DNA from 2 places in the Burkholderia sp. BCC0397 genome. Region 1 is predicted to be linked to the other one. Evidence: predicted binding sites of a transcription regulator. Region 1 holds the regulator's gene; the other holds the start of a gene.

What was found. The regulator HrcA, encoded in region 1, represses chaperone genes, less so after heat shock. The targets are predictions, from matches to a motif close to TTAGCACTCNNNNNNNNNGAGTGCTAA.
Region 2: the regulator HrcA is predicted to act here: its motif matches at 1,748-1,774, upstream of groES (co-chaperone GroES).

The regions. Positions count from the first base shown of each region.
Region 1 covers NZ_CADFDL010000003.1:636,465-642,903, reverse strand. Annotated here, with positions in the region: gene recN (DNA repair protein RecN) at 1-989, opposite strand, end outside; gene HWX03_RS13070 (NAD kinase) at 1,010-1,912, opposite strand; gene hrcA (heat-inducible transcriptional repressor HrcA) at 2,044-3,066, shown strand; gene hemH (ferrochelatase) at 3,212-4,276, shown strand; gene HWX03_RS13055 (RNA-binding S4 domain-containing protein) at 4,361-4,768, shown strand; gene HWX03_RS13050 (hypothetical protein) at 4,740-4,901, opposite strand; gene grpE (nucleotide exchange factor GrpE) at 5,254-5,799, shown strand; gene HWX03_RS13040 (thioredoxin family protein) at 5,810-6,268, shown strand; gene dnaK (molecular chaperone DnaK) at 6,417-6,439, shown strand, end outside.
Region 2 covers NZ_CADFDL010000001.1:74,079-80,517, reverse strand. Annotated here, with positions in the region: gene HWX03_RS00380 (LysR substrate-binding domain-containing protein) at 1-466, opposite strand, end outside; gene HWX03_RS00375 (NAD(P)-dependent alcohol dehydrogenase) at 593-1,612, shown strand; gene groES (co-chaperone GroES) at 1,807-2,097, shown strand; gene groL (chaperonin GroEL) at 2,110-3,750, shown strand; gene HWX03_RS00360 (hypothetical protein) at 3,979-5,208, shown strand; gene HWX03_RS00355 (hypothetical protein) at 5,630-5,851, shown strand; gene HWX03_RS00350 (PTS sugar transporter subunit IIA) at 5,984-6,439, shown strand, end outside.

The sequences.
Region 1 (6,439 bases):
AGCTGCGCGCGGCGCGCCGCATGCTCTTCGTGCAGCGTGTCGGGCGGCAGCCGGAACTTGCGGGCGGTCGAGTGCAGCGCGTCGAGACGCGTTTCGACCTGCGCGAGCCGCTCCGGGTCGAGATCGACGCGCTGTGCGTAGTGCGACAGCGAATAGACGGCTTCCTGCAACTGGATCTCGGCCGGCTCCAGCGACGCGAGCGCATCGCCGAGCGCGGTGTCGTAGTCGGCCAGGCTGCGCAGCTTCGACACGATCGCGCCGAGCTGCGCGAGCATCGCGTCGTCGGACTCGGACAGCGCGTTGAGCGCGCCGCGCACGCCTTCGATCAGGTTCGCCGAATGCGACAGGCGCTTGTGTTCGTTGCTGACTTCGTCCCATTCGCCGGCTTGCGGCGCGAGCTTGTCGAGTTCGGCGAGCTGCCACGCGAGCTTTTCGCGTTCGAGCTGCAACTCGCGCTCGTGCGCCTTCGCGGCGTCGATCGCCTGCGTCGCGTCGCGCCACATGCGCCACGCGCGCGCGACGTTCGCGGCATCGGCGACGAGCCCCGCGTGCGTGTCGAACAGCTCGCGCTGCGCGTCGGGCCGCATCAGCAGCTGGTGCGCGTGCTGGCCGTGGATGTCGACGAGCATCTCGCCGAGTTCGCGCAGCTGCGCGAGCGTCGCGCTGGTGCCGTTGATGAACGCGCGCGAGCGGCCGTTCACGTCGATCACGCGGCGCAGCATCACGGTGTCCTCGGCGTCGAACGCGTGTTCGTCGAGCCAGCGCGCGACGCGGTCGTGCGGCGTGAATTCGGCCGTGATGTCGGCGCGGCCGCAGCCGGTGCGCACGACGCTCGCGTCGGCGCGTTCGCCGAGCGCGAGGGCGAGGGCATCGATCAGGATCGATTTGCCGGCGCCGGTTTCGCCGGAAAAGACGGAAAAGCCGCTGTCGAATTCGAGATCGAGCGCGGCGACGATGACGAAGTCGCGGATCGAGAGGTGGCGGAGCATGGTGTCGGGGCGGTGGTGCGTCAGGACGCCTTGTCGTCTTCGTTCGATGCGTGTTCGTTCCAGTGCAGCTTCTTGCGCAGCGTCGTGTAGTAGCTGTAGCCGATCGGGTGCAGGAACGGCACCGTGTGCTTCGAGCGGCGCACCTCGATCGTATCGTTCAGTTCGAGCGACGTGAACGACTGCATGTCGAAGTTCACGTTGACGTCGCGGCCGCCGACGATCTGGATCGCGATCTTCGAATCGTCGGGCAGCACGATCGGCCGGTTCGACAGCGCGTGCGGTGCGATCGGCACGAGCACGATGCCCGCCAGCTGCGGATGGAGGATCGGGCCGGCCGACGACAGCGCATACGCGGTCGAGCCGGTGGGCGTCGCGACGATCAGGCCGTCCGAGCGCTGGTTGTACATGTAGCGGCCGTCGACCGACGCGCGCAGCTCGACCATCCCGGAGAAGCCGCTGCGGTTCACGACGACGTCGTTGAACGCGAGCGCGTGGTAGATCGGTTCGCCGTCGCGCATGATCCGCGCCTCGAGCAGCGAGCGCTCCTCGCGCTCGAACTTGCCGGCCAGCAGCACGGGCACGAGCGCGTGCATGTCGGATGCCGCGATGTCGGTGATGAAGCCGAGCCGCCCGTGGTTGATCCCGATCAGCGGTGTCCGGTATGGCGCAAGCTGGCGGCCGATGCCGAGCATCGTGCCATCGCCGCCGAGCACGATCGCCACGTCTGCTCGCGCCCCGATTTCGGCCGGGGTGAGCGCCGGGTAGCCGGCGATGCCGATTTCCCGCGCGGTCTCGCCTTCGAAGACGACCTCGAAGCCGAGCGTGGCGATGCTGTCCGCCAGCGTGGCGAGCGGCTCGGCGATGCCGGGCGTGTTGCTCCGGCCGACGAGCGCGACAGTCTTGAACTGATTACCGGTTTTCATGCCGGCATTACACCATAGCTCGTTGACGAAAAGAACCGGCAGTGCCCCGACGGGGCCGGATCGGCCCGGCCCGCGCAACGGTGGCCGACGCCACTCGCCGCGGTCGCGCCGTTGCGCTAAAATTTTCCACCATGCTAGATCCTCGCGCACGAACCCTCCTGAAAACCCTGATCGAACGGTATATCGCCGACGGTCAGCCAGTCGGATCGCGCACGTTGTCCCGTTACTCCGGGCTCGAGCTGAGCCCGGCGACGATCCGCAACGTGATGTCCGACCTGGAGGAGCTCGGCCTCGTGTCGAGCCCGCACACGTCGGCCGGCCGTGTGCCGACGCCGCGCGGCTACCGGCTGTTCGTCGATACGATGCTGACGGTCGAGGCGCCGATCGACGCCGAGGCCGTCGCGCGCCAGGTGCAGAACACGCTGCAGGCCGGCGAGCCGCAGCAGCGGGTGGTCGCGGCCGCCGCGAGCGTGCTGTCGAACCTGTCGCAGTTCGCGGGCGTCGTGCTGACGCCGCGCCGCAGCCACGTGTTCAAGCAGATCGAGTTCATGCGCCTGTCCGACAAGCGCATCCTGCTGATCATCGTCACGCCCGAGGGCGACGTGCAGAACCGCATGCTCGCGACGCCGCGCGACTATTCGCCGTCGCAGCTGACCGAGGCGTCCAACTACATCAATGCGCATTTCGCCGGCCTGTCGTTCGACGAGGTGCGCCGCCGCCTGCGCGACGAGATCGACCAGCTGCGCGGCGACATGACGACGCTGATGCACGCGGCCGTGACGGCCAGCACCGAGGTGCCGGACACCGAGGACACCGTGCTGATTTCCGGCGAGCGCAACCTGCTCGAAGTGGCGGACCTGTCGTCCGACATGGCGCGGCTGCGCAAGCTGTTCGACGTATTCGACCAAAAGACGGGCCTCCTGCAATTGCTCGATGTATCGAGCCACGCCCAGGGCGTGCAGATCTTCATCGGCGGCGAATCGACGCTCGTGCCGATCGAGGAAATGAGCGTCGTCACCGCGCCGTACGAGGTGAATGGGCAGATCGTCGGCACGCTCGGCGTGATCGGGCCGACCCGCATGGCGTACAACCGCGTGATCCCGATCGTCGACATCACCGCGCGCCTGCTGTCGCTCACGCTGAGCCAGCAATGACCGGCGATGGCCGGCGATCGCCAGCCCGATCCCGCCCCGCTATCGTGCCGCGGCGCCGCTTGCGGCGACAGTCGGCCGAACGGCACGGGGCGGCCCGCTATAATTGAGGGCCGTCCGGTCCCGTGCCCCGAGCACGTTCTTGCCCATGCGTTTCGATCTTGAGCCGCCTTCGAGTATCGCGGCCGCCCATCGTATCGGTGTGCTGCTGATCAATCTCGGCACGCCCGACGCGCCCACGCCGCGCGCGGTGCGGCGCTACCTGGCCGAATTCCTGTCGGATCCGCGGGTCGTCGAAATCCCGCAGGCCGTCTGGCAGGTGCTGCTGCGCACGCTGATCCTGCCGCTGCGCGGCCGTGCGTCCGCGAAGAAATACGCGGCCGTCTGGATGCCCGAGGGCTCGCCGCTGCGCGTGTACACCGAGCGTCAGACCGACAGCGTGCGGCACCTGCTCGTGTCGAACGGCTATCACGTGACGGTCGACTACGCGATGCGCTACGGCAGCCCGAACATTTCGCATGCGCTCGCGCAGTTCAAGCGCGCGGGCGTCGAGCGCGTGCTGCTGATGCCGATGTATCCGCAATACTCGGCGTCGACCACGGCCACCGCGTTCGATGCCGCATTCGACGCGCTCGCGCGCATGCGCAATCAGCCGGAAGTGCGCACCGTGCGGCACTACGCCGACCATCCGGCCTATATCCATGCGCTGGCCGAGCAGGTGCGCCAGTACTGGGCGCAGCACGGCCGGCCCGATTTCGCGGCCGGCGACAAGCTGGTGCTGAGTTTCCACGGCGTGCCGAAGCGCACGCTCGACCTCGGCGACCCGTATCACGACCAGTGCCAGCAGACGGGCGCCTTGCTGATGGCCGCGCTCGGGCTGTCGGGCACCGAATGCCGCATCACGTTCCAGTCGCGCTTCGGCAAGGCCGAATGGCTGCAGCCGTACACCGCGCCGACGCTGCGCGAATTCGGCGAGGCCGGCGTGCGGCGGGCCGACGTGTTCTGTCCCGGCTTCACGGCCGATTGCCTGGAGACGATCGAGGAAATCGGCATGGAAGTGCGCGACGAGTTCCTCGCCGGCGGCGGCAAGACCTTCCACCGCATTCCGTGCCTGAACGGCGCATCTGCATGGATCGGCGCGCTCGGCGAGATCGTCGCGGAGAATCTGCAGGGCTGGCCGGTCAAGGCCGCGCAGCCCGAAACGGTGGGTTGAGATGAAACGATTTCCACGCGCTTTTTGTTCGCCGTTTTCCGAGGGAGCGGTCAGCCTTCACAGGGCGGCCCGGCGGAGGCTGACATGAACTACAAGATTTCCACGGACCCGGGCGCGAAGCTGCGCATCGACAAATGGCTGTGGGCGGCCCGGTTCTTCAAGACGCGCTCGCTCGCGACCGATGCGGTCGACAAGGGACACGTGAAGATCGGCGGCGCGTCGGTCAAGCCGGCGAAGGATGTACGGGTGGGCGACGAGGTCGAGATTGCGATCGACGGCATCGTCTGGCACATTGCCGTGCTGGGCGTGTGCGACGTGCGCGGGCCCGCGAGCGTCGCGCAGACGCTCTACGCGGAAACGGAAGCGGGGCGGGCCGCGCGGCTCGCCGAACTGGAGCGGCGCCGCACGTATCGCGAGCCGGCGGCCGAACTGCACGGCCGGCCGACGAAGCGCGACCGGCGCATCATCGACAGATTTTCTGGTGGGAGCTGAACATCTGGTCGAACGTCGCCCGCGCGCTTCCGTATTCGGTCGTGCGGTCGGTGACGGCTCCCGACAGGCAGATGGTGGTGGTGCCGGCAATGAGTACCAGCGCGACCACCGATATCGCAAAGGTCAGTTTCACGGTACTCCCCTCGAGAACAAGGGTGAAAACGGCGCCAGGTGGATGTCAGGCGACGGTCAGCTAGGGTAAACACGCTTTTCCGACGCTTGAGTGGAGTGTAGTTCAGCCGGCCTGTGCGGAGCTAGTACTTGCCGGGTAAGCGTTGTTACAGGCCGTTTCGCCCGATCCGGCGGACTATGCGACGCCTGCACCGGAAAACGCGCGGTTGTTTCGCGGCATTGGCGAATGTCGGCGAATGACCGACTTGAAACCGCAGTTTTCGCCCTTATTTGCACCAGTAATGTGCGGTGCCGCCGGGTATACGTCCGGCGGTCGCCGATTTGGCTTCAACCTCTAATCGACTTTCAGCGACATGGAAAACACGCAAGAGAATCCGGCTACCCAATCGGCCGAAGACATCGGCAGCGAGAAGCAGACGGCGCAAGGCGCCGCACCCGCCGCCGAAGCCGCCGACGCGGCGCTCGCGGAGGCTCAAGCCAAGGTCGCCGAGCTCCAGGAAAGCTTCCTGCGGGCGAAGGCCGAGACCGAGAACGTGCGCCGCCGCGCGCAGGACGACGTGTCGAAGGCGCACAAGTTCGCAATCGAGAGCTTCGCGGAACACCTGCTGCCGGTGCTGGACAGCCTGGAAGCGGCCGTCGGCGATACCTCCGGCGACATCGCGAAGGTGCGCGAGGGCGTCGAGCTGACGCTGCGCCAGCTGACGAGCGCGCTCGAGAAGGGCCGCGTCGTCGCGATCAACCCGGTCGGCGAGAAGTTCGATCCGCACCAGCACCAGGCCATTTCGATGGTGCCGGCCGAGCAGGAGCCGAATACCGTCGTCACGGTGCTGCAAAAGGGCTACATGATCGCCGACCGCGTGCTGCGCCCGGCGCTCGTCACCGTGGCCCAGCCGAAGTAAGGCGGCCGGCATGGTGCCCGCCGGCGTCGATCCGGCCGCGTTCGACGCGTTCGACATGCAGGCGCTCGACGCCGGCACGTTCGACGCGGCCGTCGGCGGCGCGGGCGATGCGCTGGCCGTGGTGTTCTTCTGGGGCGTCGACTGCTTCAACTGCGAGATCGCGAAGAAGGCGATGCTCGCCCAGCCCGACGCGATCCGCGCGCTGGGCCTGAAGTGGTTCCATTGCAACGTGTACGAACACCATCAGCTGGGGCGCCGCTTCGGGCTGCACGGCGTGCCGACGTGGTTCTTCTTCCACCGCGGCAAGCGGCTGGGCCGCGCGACCGGCTGGCATGGCCTCGCGCAGTTCCAGGCAGCCGTCGCGGCGGCACGCGCGAAGATTGCCGCGGCGGCCGATGCCGCGGCGGCCGGTGCGCCGTCCGGCGAGGGTACCGGCGGCCCGCACGATCCGCTAGCCGGCGGCGATTGAAAAAATTTAATATCCGCATCGCTCGTCGGGTCTTGAAAACGGATCGGACGGACGCATTTCGGGAACAGAGTTGAATTCTGGCGTGCGAAACCGCCCAAAAACGCGGCGTTTCGTGCAGCAAACAAGCATTTCTGGAGATTAGGAAAAAATGGGAAAGATCATCGGTATTGA
Region 2 (6,439 bases), on a different contig from region 1:
CCAGCGCGTTCGTATCGGCCAGCTCGCCGATGCGCACCGCCAGGTCGAAACCGTCGTTGACGAGGTCGGCCACGCGATCGCTGAACGACACGTCGATTTCGAGCCGCGGATGGCGCTCGACGAGACGCCGCACGACGGGCGCCACGCACTGCCGCCCGAACAGCACGGGCACGCTGATGCGCACGCGCCCCGCCGGCTCGCGGCGGCCCGCGTCGAGCGCGGCCTCGGTCTCGCCGAGTTCGGCCAGCAGCCGCCGGCATTGCTCGTAATAGACGAGCCCTTCATCGGTCAGGCCGAGCTGACGCGTCGTGCGCTGCAGCAGCCGCGCGCCGAGACGGAGTTCGAGCCGCGCGACGATCTTCGCGACGGCCGAGCGCGTCATGCCGAGGCGCAGCGCCGCCGCCGCGAAGCTGCCCGATTCCACCACGTCGACAAATTCCGCGACGCCTCTCAGCCGTTCGTCCATGCCGTTCCGCTCCGATGGGATGACAGGGTTGTGTCCGTGCCGGCGACAATCGTTGGCCGAATTCTCGCCAATGCGTCCGCCTGCGCAACACTATGATAGTCCCGACTATCTCGAAAAGGAGTCGACATGCATGCATGGCAAATCAAACCGGGCGACGGCATTGCCGGGCTCCGGCGCATCGACGCGACGCTGCGCACGGTCGGGCCGACCGACGTGGTCGTCAAGATCCACTCGGCCGCGCTGAACTATCGCGACCTGATGTTCGCGCGCGGCGACTATCTCGGCATCGGCCCCGATGCGCTGATCCCGGTCGCCGACGGCGCCGGCGAAGTCGTCGAGACCGGCCGCGACGTCACGCGCTTCAAGCCGGGCGACCGCGTGATCAACACCTACTTCCCGCGCTGGATCGACGGGCCGCCGACGCCGCACAAAGTGTCGGGTTCGCCCGGCGCGCAATTCGACGGCGTGCTCGCCGAACGCTTCGTGTCCGACGAAGCCGCGCTGGTCGCGATTCCCGCGCATCTCGACTACGACGAGGCGGCGACGCTGTCGTGCGCGGGCGTCACCGCCTGGAACGCGCTGTTCGTCGACGGCGGACTGGGGCCGGGCGCGACCGTCGTGCTGCTAGGCACGGGCGGCGTGTCGATCATCGCGCTGCAGCTTGCGCAGGCCGCCGGGTTGCGCACGATCATCACGTCGTCGAGCGACGCGAAGCTCGAACGCGCCCGCGCACTCGGTGCGGACGCAACGATCAACTATCGCGCGACGCCCGAATGGCAACATGAAGTATTGCGGCTCACCGGCGGTGCGGGCGCGGATCTCGTCGTCGAAGTCGGCGGACGCGACACGCTGCCGCGCTCGGTCGCCGCGACGAAAATCGGCGGCATCGTGTCGGTGATCGGCGGGGTCAGCAGCTTCGACGGACCGGAGCTGGGGCTGCTGTCGCTGATTGGCGGCATCAAGCAACTGCACGGCCTCATGGTCGGCAGCCGCGCGATGCTCGACGACGTCGTGCGGCTCGTCGACGCGAAACGGATCAAGCCGGTGGTCGATCGCGTGTTCGGCTTCGACGAGGCGCCGCAAGCGTATGCGTACCTGCAATCGGGGCAGCACTTCGGCAAGGTGGTGATTCGCGTCGCACAGTAACGAACGAAGGCGGCGCAAGTCGCCTTCATCCGCCATCTCCCCTCCCCCTTCCCCACTCTCCCGCCCAAAGCGCATTCGCGCAAATGCTTTTCGGAATCCGTTATTGGATCGCGCGGCCGCGCATTTTTATACTCGTCAGCACTCTCTGTTAAAGAGTGCCAGCCCATTTCGACAGAACAGCACAGGACGAAAAGATGAGCCTACGCCCCTTGCACGACCGCGTGATCGTGAAGCGACTCGACCAGGAAACCACCACCGCATCGGGCATCGTGATTCCCGACAGCGCCGCCGAAAAACCCGACCAGGGCGAAGTGATCGCCGTCGGCCCCGGCCGCAAGGACGCGGACGGCCAGCGCATCGTGCTCGACCTGCAGGTCGGTGAACGCGTGCTGTTCGGCAAGTACGCAGGGCAAGCCGTCAAGGTGGACGGCAACGAGTTTCTCGTGCTGCGCGAGGAAGACATCGTCGCGGTCGTCAATCAATAACGGAGCGCAATCATGGCAGCCAAGGAAATCATTTTCAGCGACGTCGCACGGTCGAAGCTGACCGAAGGCGTGAACATCCTCGCGAACGCGGTGAAGGTCACGCTCGGGCCGAAAGGCCGCAACGTCGTGCTCGAACGCAGCTTCGGCGCGCCCGTCGTCACGAAGGACGGCGTGTCGGTCGCGAAGGAAATCGAACTCGCGGACAAGCTCCAGAACATCGGCGCGCAGCTCGTGAAGGAAGTCGCGTCGCGCACCAGCGACGCGGCCGGCGACGGCACGACGACGGCCACCGTGCTCGCGCAGGCGATCGTCCGCGAAGGCCAGAAATACGTCGCGGCCGGACTCAACCCGCTCGACCTGAAGCGCGGCATCGACAAGGCCGTCGCAGCGGCCGTCGACGAATTGAAGAAGATCAGCCGGCCGACCACCACGAGCAAGGAAATCGCGCAGGTCGCGACGATCTCCGCGAACGGCGAGGAATCGATCGGCCAGCGCATCGCCGAGGCGATCGACCGCGTCGGCAAGGAAGGCGTGATCACCGTCGAGGACGGCAAGTCGCTCGCCGACGAGCTCGACGTCGTCGAAGGGCTGCAATTCGATCGCGGCTACCTGTCGCCGTATTTCATCAACAATCCGGACAAGCAGATCGCCGAGATCGAAAGCCCGTACATCCTGCTGCATGACAAGAAGATCTCGAACATCCGCGACCTGCTGCCGGTGCTCGAACAGGTCGCCAAGTCGGGCCGGCCGCTGCTGATCATCGCGGAAGACGTCGAAGGCGAAGCGCTCGCGACGCTCGTCGTGAACAACATCCGCGGCATCCTGAAGACGGTCGCGGTCAAGGCGCCGGGCTTCGGCGATCGCCGCAAGGCGCTGCTCGAGGACATCGCGATCCTCACCGGCGGCCAGGTGATCGCCGAGGAAACGGGCCTGACGCTCGAGAAGGCCACGCTCGCCGAGCTCGGCCAGGCGAAGCGCATCGAGGTCGGCAAGGAAAACACGACCGTGATCGACGGTGCGGGCGATGCGAAGAACATCGAAGCGCGCGTGAAGCAGATCCGCGTGCAGATCGACGAAGCGACGTCCGACTACGACCGTGAAAAACTGCAGGAACGCGTCGCGAAGCTCGCGGGCGGCGTGGCGGTGATCAAGGTCGGCGGCGCGACTGAAATCGAAGTGAAGGAGAAGAAGGATCGCGTCGACGACGCACTGCACGCCACGCGTGCGGCCGTCGAGGAAGGCATCGTGCCGGGCGGCGGCGTCGCGCTGATCCGTGTGCGGCAGGCGATCCGCGAACTGAAGGGCGTGAACGCCGATCAGGACGCAGGCATCAAGATCGTGCTGCGCGCGCTGGAAGAACCGCTGCGCCAGATCGTCGCGAATGCGGGCGAGGAAGCGAGCGTCGTCGTCGCGAAGGTCGCGGAAGGCACGGGCAACTTCGGGTACAACGCGCAGACGGGCGAGTACGGCGACCTCGTCGAATCGGGCGTGCTCGATCCGACCAAGGTCACGCGCACCGCGCTGCAGAACGCGGCATCGGTGGCCGGGCTGCTGCTGACGACCGATGCAACCGTGTTCGAAGCGCCGAAGGATGCGGCGCCCGCCGCCGCGCCGGGCGGCCCGGGCGCGGGCGGGCCGGGGTTCGATTTCTGACGACGCGGCAACGTGCGCGCCGGTTCGCCGGCGTACACGCAGTTATGCAGAAAAAGGAAACGCGTGGCGACGAAAGTCGTCACGCGTTTTTCTTTGGGATCGACCATCTGCGGAGCCGTTACCGTGCTCGGGTAAGATGAAGCGAACGACCACCGTTCAGCTCCCATGCCTACCGCACAAACCATTCTGGACGATTACGAACGCCTCGGCTGGACCGGCAACGACCCGATGGCGCAGATGCTCGCACTGCGGCGCGATGAACCAGCCGCGCTCGTCGATCTCGTCATCGCGTCGTTTGAGCGCACGTTGCCGCATGCGACGTTCATCGACGCTGCACTCGATCTGATGGACGACACCTCGTTCGAGAAAGTTGCCGCCGAAGCGTGGCGACGGGTGCTTGAAGGTGCATGGAACGAGCGGCTCGCGAATGTCCTGTCGAGCGTGGCGCTACGGTTGCCGCAGGTGTTTGCCGGTCACTGGAACACTCTGCTCGACGTAGTCCTCGGCCCGCGGTCGCCGAGCCTGTATCTCGCGGAGCACGCGTGGCGGGCGCTCGATCCTGCGACGATCGACGCGTGGCGCCAACGGCTTGCGGAAACCCCTGCCCTTGACGATGCGGCGCGCACACGCGCTGTCGCACTGCTCCATTCGCGACAGCCTGCAGCCGTACTCGACGCGGCGGCCCGGCTTTTTCCGGACAATCCACAGCAAGCCGCTAACTGGCTCATGTCCACCGGCTACACGCTTGAGCACGGCACGTTGCGCACATTGCACGGCGCGTCGCCGCTGCATATCGACTTCGGACGAACGTTGCGGGCGCCGGCGCTTCGCGAGATGCCGAAGTGGAAACGCGAAATTCAGGCGAATCATGCAACCTGGCACGCAGGCGAATCACATCGATGGATGGCGCACTTCGGCGGCGTGTCGACGCATCGATGCGGCCTGTGCCATCAGCCGCTGCACCGCCTGGTGACGCTGCCGCAACCGACCGAAGCCGGCATCGACAGCGCAACACCTGTGTCGTTCGACACCTGCCTGTCGTGTCTCGGCTGGGAGAGCGACGGCCCGCTGTTCTACCGGCACGACGAGTGGGGCCATCCGACCGCTCATCCATCGCAGCAGCGCGACACCGCGATCCAGCCCGACTACCCGGCCGCCACGTTTGTGGAATCCGACGTCACGCTCTTTGCCGCCCCCGCGCGCTGGGCCTGGCAGGACTGGGGCGAGTCGAACGACCGGCAAAACCTGAGCCGTATAGGCGGTCCGCCGTCGTGGGTGCAGTCTGCGTGGTATCCCGCTTGCCCCGATTGCGGCCGCACGATGTACTTCGCGATGCAGCTCGATTCACATCTTCCGCAGGTCGATGGCAGCGCATGGCTGTGGGGCAGCGGCGGCGCGAACTACACGTTCTGGTGCGCGCCCTGCCGCACTAGCGCGCATCTATGGCAGTGCACGTAACCGGCGATTCACACGCCTTTACGACCTTTTTACTTGCGCCCGCGCATCCGTTCACTAGAATGGGTTCGCCATCCACCTCCGAGCACGCGCCATGCGCATTCGAAGTCCTCGCCCTCCGAGTTGCTTTTCCGCCTGACAGGCCGGACGCCTGCGTCTCCTTCCCGAGCCACCGTCCTGCCGCCACGCGGACGGTGCGCGCCGTAGTCCTTCCCGTGCACGCTTGAACACGGTGTCGATGCGGTGGTCATGCATCGCCATGCGCGCGTTCGAGCACGTGCATGCGACACATTCCGTGTAACGACACGTCATCGATCTACCGAGACGATCCAGTTACTTTGCATTACTGATTTCATTCACGGAAATTTCGATAGCGGAGCATCGCACGCCCCGCCTCGATCGTCTTTCATATAGGAGCAGTGAAATGATGCTTGGCTTGACGTTCTGGAAACACGTGATCGGCGCGCGGACCCATGCCATCCGCGAGGACCGAACGACGGCGCACGACCGGCATCGCCGGATGTCGAGAACGCTCGTGCTGGCGAGCGCGGCGGTGGCGTTCGCGGCAATCGCGTTCGGTGCGCCGGTCGTCGGCATTTCGGTGTTTCTGCTGACGACGCTGCCGTTCGTGCTGTCGGGCACCTGAGGCCATCCGTATCGGATGCAGTTCCATCGGCGCTCGATACGAAATTTTAATGCCCGGCCCCCGCGTATCTGACACCGTCTTTACGCGTGTTTGTCTAGGATTTCCCTGTCATCCCGACACGGAGAGATCCGCATGCAAACGCAGCAGGCCGCCGTCGGCGGCCAATCCGACCTCCCTCACCGACGCAGTAGCACGTCGTTCGCGGCTCGGCTCGCCGACGCCTGTCCGCCGGACCACATCCTGCTCGACGTGCCGGTGGAAAGCGCGATCCAGTTGTTCGACCTCGTCGCACGCCATGTCGCGCGCAGCAACGTCGTATCCGCGGAACGGATCCAGGCCGAACTGATCAAGCGCGAACAACTCGGCTCGACCGGCCTTGGGCAAGGCGTCGCGATTCCGCATGCACGCGTCGCCGGGCTCGGCTCGGCCGCCGCGCTGTTCGTTCGCGCTCGGTACCCATTCGCGTTCAACGCGCCGGACTGCAAGCCCGTGCGCGAGTTCATCGTGCTGGTGCTGCCGCAAGCGGATGACCGCGCGCACCTCGAACTGCTCGCCGATGCCGCGCGATGGTTCAGCGAACGCGCGACG